2 regions of the Pseudomonas sp. NPDC089401 genome follow, and region 2 is predicted to be linked to the other one. Evidence: riboswitches for the same ligand, from Rfam matches in the RefSeq annotation. Region 2 holds a riboswitch; the other holds the start of a gene.
The links. A riboswitch is a leader RNA that binds a small molecule or an ion and turns the genes downstream of it on or off. The one in region 2 is predicted to bind cobalamin.
Positions count from the first base shown of each region.

Region 1: another riboswitch for cobalamin. It lies ahead of ACIP21_RS10165 (ABC transporter substrate-binding protein); the one in region 2 lies ahead of ACIP21_RS24575 (CbtB domain-containing protein).

Region 1 is NZ_JBIVIA010000003.1:611,680-615,669, reverse strand. Features, by position in the region: gene ACIP21_RS10170 (FecCD family ABC transporter permease) at 1-899, opposite strand, end outside; gene ACIP21_RS10165 (ABC transporter substrate-binding protein) at 899-1,909, opposite strand; cobalamin riboswitch at 2,018-2,220, opposite strand; gene ACIP21_RS10160 (DUF1624 domain-containing protein) at 2,250-3,416, opposite strand; gene ACIP21_RS10155 (TonB-dependent receptor) at 3,615-3,990, opposite strand, start outside.
Region 2 is NZ_JBIVIA010000013.1:72,592-76,581, reverse strand. Features, by position in the region: gene ACIP21_RS24595 (DUF1272 domain-containing protein) at 1-109, opposite strand, end outside; gene cobM (precorrin-4 C(11)-methyltransferase) at 174-926, opposite strand; gene ACIP21_RS24585 (cobalamin biosynthesis protein) at 956-1,366, opposite strand; gene ACIP21_RS24580 (CbtA family protein) at 1,366-2,058, opposite strand; gene ACIP21_RS24575 (CbtB domain-containing protein) at 2,067-2,252, opposite strand; cobalamin riboswitch at 2,351-2,576, opposite strand; cobalamin riboswitch at 2,678-2,892, shown strand; gene cobW (cobalamin biosynthesis protein CobW) at 2,992-3,990, shown strand, end outside.

The sequences.
Region 1 (3,990 bases), on a different contig from region 2:
TCGGCGGCAATCAGGAACAGTGCGCCGCCCAGCGCGCTGGCCGGCAGCAGGCGGCTGTGGCCGGGCCCGAGCAGCAGGCGCAGGGCATGCGGGATGACCAGGCCGACGAAGCCGATGGCGCCGACGATCGACACCATCACCGCAGTCACCAGTGCCGCGCAGCTGATCAGCAGCAACTGCGTGCGGCGCACGGCGATGCCCAGCGAGGCCGCCGAGTCGGCGCCGAAGGTGAAGGCGTCCAGCGCCCGGCGGTGCCACAGGCACACCACCAGCCCGAACAGCGCCACCGGCAACGCCAGCCACACCGACGGCCAGCGCACGCCACTGAGATTGCCCAGCAGCCAGAACATGATGCCGCGGGCCTGCTCGGCGGTGGCCGACTTGGTGATGAGGAAGGCGGTCAGGGCGGTAAACAGTTGCGAACCGGCGATGCCGGCGAGGATCACCTGGGCGTTGTTGCTGCTCGGCCCGGCCGCGCGGGCCAGCACCAGCACCAGGGCGAACGCCGCCAGGGCGCCGATGAAGGCGCCGCCGGACATGCTCAGGGCGACGCTGCCCAGGCCGAGCAGGCCGACCAGCACTGCGCCGGTGGAGGCGCCGGCGGACAGCCCGAGCAGGTAGGGCTCTGCCAGCGGGTTGCGCAGCAGCGCCTGGAGGATCACCCCGCAGGTCGCCAGCCCAGCGCCGCAGGCGGCGGCGACCAGGGCGCGGGTCAGGCGGTAGTTCCAGACGATGCCGGCGTCGATCGGGTCGACCGGGTGGCCGGCCTGCCACAGGTGGTTGGCCAGCACCTGGTAGACCACCTGCGGCGACAGGTTGGTTTCACCGATGGCGGTGCCGGCCAGTACGGCGACGAGTAAGGCCAGCACGGCCAGGGCGCTGTTGAGCAGTACCTTCATCACTGTGCCGCTTTACCGCTGGCAAAGGCTGCGGACAAGGTCTGCAGGCCGCGGAACAGGCGGATGCCGGCCTGCATGGCGTCGGCGTCGAGGATGACGATGCGGTTGTTCTTCACCGCGTCCATGTTCTTCGTCACTGGGTCGCTGTGGAGGAATTCGAGCTTTTTCTGGTAGTCGTCGGCGGGGAAGCGGCGGCGGTCCATGCGGGCGATGATCAGCCAGGTCGGGTTGGCCTTGGCCAGGGTTTCCCAGCCCACGGTCGGCCATTCCTCGGTCGACTCGACCACGTTGCGCACGCCCAGGGTGCGCAGCATGAAGTCGGCCACGCCCTGGCGGCCGGCGACGTAAGGGTCGATGTCGAGGTCGGCGCTGGAGAACCAGAACAGTGCCGATGTCTGCGCCAGGTCCTTGCCGGCCAGCTGCTGTTTCGCGCCGTCCAGGCGGGCCTTGAGGTCGGCATTCAGCGCCGCGCCGCGGTCCTGCACGTCGAAGATCTCGGCCAGCTGGCTGACGCTCTGGTAGATGCTGTCGACCTGGAACGCCTGCAGGCGGGTGCCGTCGGCGCCGACCAGGTTGTCCTTGCCTTCGCAGTCCGAGGGCAGCAGGTAGGTGGGGATCTTCAGCTCGTCGAACTGCTCGCGGGTGGCAACCACGCCCTGGGCGCCGACCATCCACTCGAACTGCACCGCCACCAGTTGCGGACGCTTGCCGACCACCGCCTCGAAGCTCGGCTCGTTGTCGGCCAGGCGCGGTACCTTGGCGTTCAGCGCCTGGTACTCGGGCAGCACGTTGTTGAACCACAGCGAGGTGCCGGCCAGCTTGTCGCCCAGGCCCAATGCATAGAGCATCTCGGTGCCGGCCTGGCCGATGGTCACCGCACGCTCGGGGGCCTTGGCGAAGGTCTGCGGCGCGCCGCAATTGTCGACGGTCAGCGGGTAGTGGGTGGCGGCGGCCTGGGCCAGGGCGCTGAGGCTCAGGCCGGCCAGCAGGGAGGTGAAACGCAGCAGCATGCGGGGCGATCTCCTATCGGTCAGTTCTGGTGAGGAACGCACGGACAGGCATCGCCGCGCCCTTGCAGGCGCAAGGGCAACACAGATGGCCATCCCGGACACCCCGCCGGTTGGTGAATGTTTGCCGGCAGGTCTCCTGACTGGTGCGTCGTCACCTGGCTCCGGCCTTCCCGGATCGTTGATCCAGTGGCATCGATGGAGCAGGCTCGGCACCTACAGTTGCGGGGGCAGTTCCGTTTGGCGCGTCTTGGGCGACGGGCCTGGGATTCCCTGTTAGTTCCGTGGCGGAAACCGGCGGGCCGCATGGTAGACCATCAGGCCGCCGGGGCAAAACGTTAAATCAAAAGTACTTGAGCCAGGCGATGTCGCGCCGGCGAGCCTTGAGCCGAGCGAACCAGCGCACCGGCAGGTACAGCGCCACGGCCAACAGCACTGAAACCAGCCACACCGCGCCGATGCCGTCGAAACCGAAGTAGTCGCCGTGGTTGTGGCCGAACAGTGCCACGCAGGCCAGGTACAGCAGCTTGAGCACGTACAAGTGCAGCAGGTAGAAGAACATCGGCGCCGCGCCCAGCACCGCCAGGGCGCCGATCCAGCGGGCCGTGCCGGCACGCTCGAAGGCGCGCAGCAACAGCAGGCCGCAGCCCAGGGTCAGGGCCAGGAACAGCAGCGACGGCGGGTACTTGGTGATGTTGAAGAAGCTCATCAGCGTCTGCGTGACGGTCGGGTAGCCGCTCCAGGGCGCTTCGCCGTAGCCGTTGTAGAGGCGCAGCAGCATGAAGCCGAGCAGGGCGATGCAGCCGGCCAGCAGCAGGCGCTGCTGGCGTTCGCCGGCAGCGCTGCCACGGGCGAACCACGGGCCCAGGCCATAGCCCAGGGCGATCACCCCGATCCACGGCAGCACCGGGTAGGACGTGCGCAGGCGCAGGTTGTCGGTGACTTCCAGCCAGCCACGGTCATGCAGGATTGCCCACGGCACGTGCAGCGCCGACGCCACACCGAAGTGCAGGCCGTCGAGCAGGTTGTGCCCGGCGACGATCAGCGCGCCCAGGGCCACCAGTGCCGGGCGCGGCAGCCACACCAGCAGCGACAGGGCGAGCATGCTCACGCCGATGGCCCATATCACTTGCAGGTAGATCACGCTCGGTGGCAGTTGGAAGGTCCAGGCGAAGTTGACCAGGGTGAACTCCAGCAGCACCAGGAACAGCCCGCGCTTGAACAGGAACGCCGAGACATCGCTGCGGCCCTGGTACTTCTCGCCGTACAGCCAGGCCGACAGGCCGGTGAGCAGGACGAACACCGGCGCGCACAGGTGGGCCAGGGTGCGGCTGGCGAACAGCGACGGGTCGGTGGCGTCGATGCTCATGGGGTCGCTGACCTGGCGGTGCAGGAAGAAGGTTTCGCGCACGTGGTCGAGCAGCATGAACAGGATCACCAGGCCGCGCAGGGCGTCGATGCTCTGCAGGCGCTGGGTGAGCAGGGTGGGGGTGGCTGAGGCGCTGGTCATGGGGAAGGGTCGCAGGCAGGAATGGATGTCAAATGAAACGTTATCTTATAACTATTTCATTTTCTACCGATAGCGATTTTTTCGTATTGCCTGTACCGGCCCCTTCGCGGGTAAACCCGCTCCCACAGGGATTGCCCCAGGCCTGAAGGCATGCGCCGTACCTGTGGGAGCGGGTTCACCCGCGAAGAGGCCCTGAAATCAGAAGGTGTAGTCCACGGTGGCAAAGTACGACCGCGGCGTCCCCATCACCCACTGCTCGCCACTGAACACCGAGGCCACATACTCGCGGTCGAACAGGTTGTTCACCTGCAACCCAAGGCGTACATCCGGCAGCACCTGCCAGCCGATGTTGGCATCGACCACGGTGTACCCCGGTGCGCTCTGGCTGTTGGCCGAATCGGCATAACGCTCGTCCACGTACCGCGCACCAATCCCGGCCTCCACCTGCTGGCCAAAGCCTTTGCTCAGCCACAGGTTGGCCGTGCGCCGCGGCACATTGGCCGGGCGGTTGCCGGCGCGGTCCAAGGCCACATCACCGACCACCTCGTCGAAATCGTCGTACCTGGCCCGCACC
Region 2 (3,990 bases):
CTGCGCAGCTGCGGCAGAATGTGCACTCGAAGGAGCAGATCAGCGCGTCGGGGCTGTCCCCCGGCAGATCGACATCACAGCATTCGCAGTTGGGGCGTAGCGCGAGCATGGGCAAGACTCCGGTCCAGGGTTGAGCCCGGAGTCTGCAACGGCCTCCGCCCGCTTGGCAATATTCAGTTACCAGGGCGGTACAGGTGCGCATGGCCCGCGCGGTACAGGGCCGAGGCGGCGAACGGCGCATCCCCCAGGACATGGCCGACGAGGATCAGCGCGGTACGCCTGAAGCCCCTGGCGGCGACCCGCTCGACGATGTCGGCGAGCGTGCCGCGCACCCAGTCCTGGTCTGGCCAGGTGGCGCGATGGACCACGGCAATGGGGCAGTCGGCGCCGTAATGGGGCAGCAGGGCCTCGACGATGCGGGCCAGGTGCTTGACCCCCAGGTGGATCGCCAGGGTGCTGCCGTGGCGGGCCAGGTCGGCCAATTGCTCACCGGCGGGCATCGGCGAGCTGTCGCCGTAACGGGTGAGGATGACGGTCTGCGCCACGTCCGGTAGGGTCAGTTCGCAGCCCAGCAAGGCCGCGCTGGCGGCGGTGGCGGTGACCCCGGGGATGATCTGGTAGTCGATGCCCAGTTCGCGCAGGTGGCGGATCTGTTCGCCGATGGCGCCATACAGGCTGGGGTCGCCGCTGTGCACGCGCGCCACGTCCTGACCCTTGGCATGGGCGTCGCGAATGGCCTCGATGATCTGCTCCAGGTGCAGTTCGGCACTGTTGATGACTGTTTCGGCCTGGTGGCCGTCGAGTACGGCGGCGGGGACCAGGGAGCCGGCGTAGATGATCACCGGGCACTGGCGGATCAGGCGCTGGCCCTTGACCGTGATCAGCTCCGGGTCGCCGGGGCCGGCGCCGATGAAATAGACCGTCATGGTGAATCCTTGGGGCGAGAAGAAAGCGATTATACGGCGCAGGCCAGGGCGAGGGTCGCACGTGATGTCGCACGTCGGGGTACCGCCAGCCTTGCGCTGCCTTGCAGGCGTTCGCTCAGGGCGAGTGCGCAGCTTTCGGCGACGCCCCAGCAGCCACAATGGGCAAAGGCGGTCGCGGAACGATGGCTCAGGTGGGGCTCGAATACCTGCAACAGGGCGGCGTCGAACAGCACCAGCGGCACGCCGAGGCGCTCGGCCAGCAGGCGCAAGCCAGGCTCATCGGCTTTCAGGCTGATGCTGGCGACGCCTTGCACGGCAGCCAGCGGCAGGCCTTGGCAGGCCAAGGACTGCTGCAGGAGGCTGGCAAGTTCGTCGACCGAGCAGCCCCGGCGGCAACCGAAACCGGCGTACAGCGCCGGTTGCAGGTGGGCGTGCGGCATCAGGCGTGGCTGGAGCGACGATACAGCCAGGCGCTCAGCAGGCCCAGGGCCAGCCAGAAGGCGGCGTTGGTCAGCCACGAGGCGACCTTGAACTGGGTTTCCAGGGCTTCGGGTGCCAGGCTCTCGTGCACTTCAGGTTGCGGCGCGCCGATCACGTGCGGCACAACCAGCAGCACTGCGCCAACAACCTTGAGCAGCCAGTGGCGAGCGAACACCAGCAAGGCCAGGCCTAGTGCGGTGGCGGCGGCGGTGCCGATCCACCAGGCCTGGCGCTGGCCGAGGTCGGCGGCGGCAGTGCCAGGCAACTCCGGTGGCAAGCCCAGGGTCGGCGCCAGGCAGAACACGGCGAAGCCCGCCAGGCCCCAGAGCGCGCCGGTGCTGACTCGGCCGGGTTCGCGCAGGCTGTAGAGGGCGGCGAGGATCAGGGCGAAACCGACGGCGACGACCAGGTTCCCGCCCGTGGTCGAGAGGACGCGCTGCCAGCCGTCTTCCGGCGACCAGGCTTCGGCGCTGTGCTCATGGGCGGCGCCGGCTTCGCCGGCATGGTCGTGGTGCTCGGCGGCAGGCGCGGCCGATTCGTAGGTTTCTGCCTGGAGGATAAGCGGCGCGACCCAGAAGCTCTGCAGCAGGGTCAACAGCAGCGCGGCGAGCAGGCCGCTGAACCCGGCAGTGCGGGCGATACGGGTGATCATGGCAGGCCTCAGTGGCAGGGGAACGCGGCGCTGTGACGGGTATCGTGGGCGGCGTTGTGCACCGCCTCGATGTGCGAGAAGCCGGCGAAGTACACCAGGCAAAGGCCGAGCAGGCTGGCGCCGACGGCGATGACCAGGCGCTGGCTGAGGGTGACGGGGGTGGCGATGCTGTGTTTGGCACTGGTGACGGGCATGACGCGATCCTCTGCTTTGTTGTGTGATGGCAACGGACAGGCGCGACATTCCCGGGCGCAATGCGCCCGAGGGAATGCGACAGCGCCCGCCCACCGCGGGGTGTTCATGAACGTCAGGCCGGTCTCCGGGCTTGCGAGGAAGAGCAGGGCTCCTTGGCAAGCGTCACCTTCCCATGCCGGACGACGTGGCACAGTGGTCTTGACGCTTCGCTCGCTTACCGTTGCGGGGGCAGCACCGGATTGGCCCGGCCCTTGGAGAGGGCCTGCGGCGCACCGGTTTCCCGTTTCACCCCCGATGGGGGCACCTGGACGCAAGGCGTAAGGAGAGCACGGGGCGGGGGAGGCGTCAATTGGTTGCTGCAAGGGTGACGGACCTCTGGCAGCTCTCACGCCCATCCGCCAGTTGACCACCCGCGCCCCCCCGCGTAGCCTTGCCGCTTCGAGGTTCTTCGGCCACGCCGAAGCTAAGACGGGAACGCGGTTCAAGCCGCGGCTGCCCCCGCAACTGTAGGCACCGGCAACGGATCGACACAGCCACTGCGCCAAGGCGCGGGAAGGCGTCATCCCGCCAGGCCCTGTCCCGGACAGCGGCGCTGGAACGGTGCAAGCCAGGAGACCTGCCTCGTCACGCTTTCGACTTTCAACCGGGCGGGGTGATCCGGTGGCGAACGAGCCCGGCTGGCAAGGCCTGCGGCTCTCGTCCCGCATGCCCGCGCCAACCTGCCAAGGGCAACGCGACATGAAAACACTGGCCAAGCTCCCCGTCACCATCGTTACCGGCTTCCTCGGCTCGGGCAAGACCACCTTGCTCCGCCACATGCTCGACAACGCCCAGGGCCGCCGCATCGCGGTCATCGTCAACGAGTTCGGCGAACTGGGCATCGATGGCGAGATCCTCAAGCAGTGCAGCATCGGCTGCACCGAGGAAGAAGCCAGCGGCCGCGTCTACGAGTTGGCCAACGGCTGCCTGTGCTGCACCGTGCAGGAAGAGTTCTTCCCGGTCATGCGCGAGCTGGTGGCCCGCCGTGGCGACCTCGACCACATCCTCATCGAAACCAGCGGCCTGGCCCTGCCCAAACCCCTGGTGCAAGCCTTCCAGTGGCCGGAAATCCGCAATGCCTGCACGGTTGACGCGGTGATCACCGTGGTCGACAGCCCGGCCGTGGCCGCCGGCACCTTCGCCGCCTACCCGGAGCAGGTCGACGCGCAACGCAAGCTCGACCCCAACCTGGACCACGAATCGCCGCTGCACGAGCTGTTCGCCGACCAACTGGCCAGTGCTGACCTGGTGGTGCTGAACAAGGCCGACCTGATCGATGCCGCGGGCCTGGCCAAGGTCCGCAGCGAAGTCGCCGAAGAACTGCCGCCGGCGGTCAAGGTGATCGAGGCCAGCAGTGGCCGCCTGCCGCTGGAGGTGCTGCTGGGCGTGGGCGCCGAGTCCGAGGCGCATATCGATGGCCGCCGTACCCACCATGATTCCCACCACGACGGCGACGATCACGATGACCATGATCACGACGCCTTCGACTCCATCTCGATCGACCTGCCTGAGGCCGAAGAAAGCCTGTTGCTCGACGCCCTGACCCAGCTGGTGAGCGAATTCGGCATCCTCCGTGCCAAGGGCTTCGCCGCCATCCCCGGCAAGCCGATGCGCCTGCTGGTGCAAGGGGTGGGCAGCCGTTTCGACAAGCACTTCGACCGCGCCTGGCGCGCCGACGAGCCGCGCATCACCCGCCTG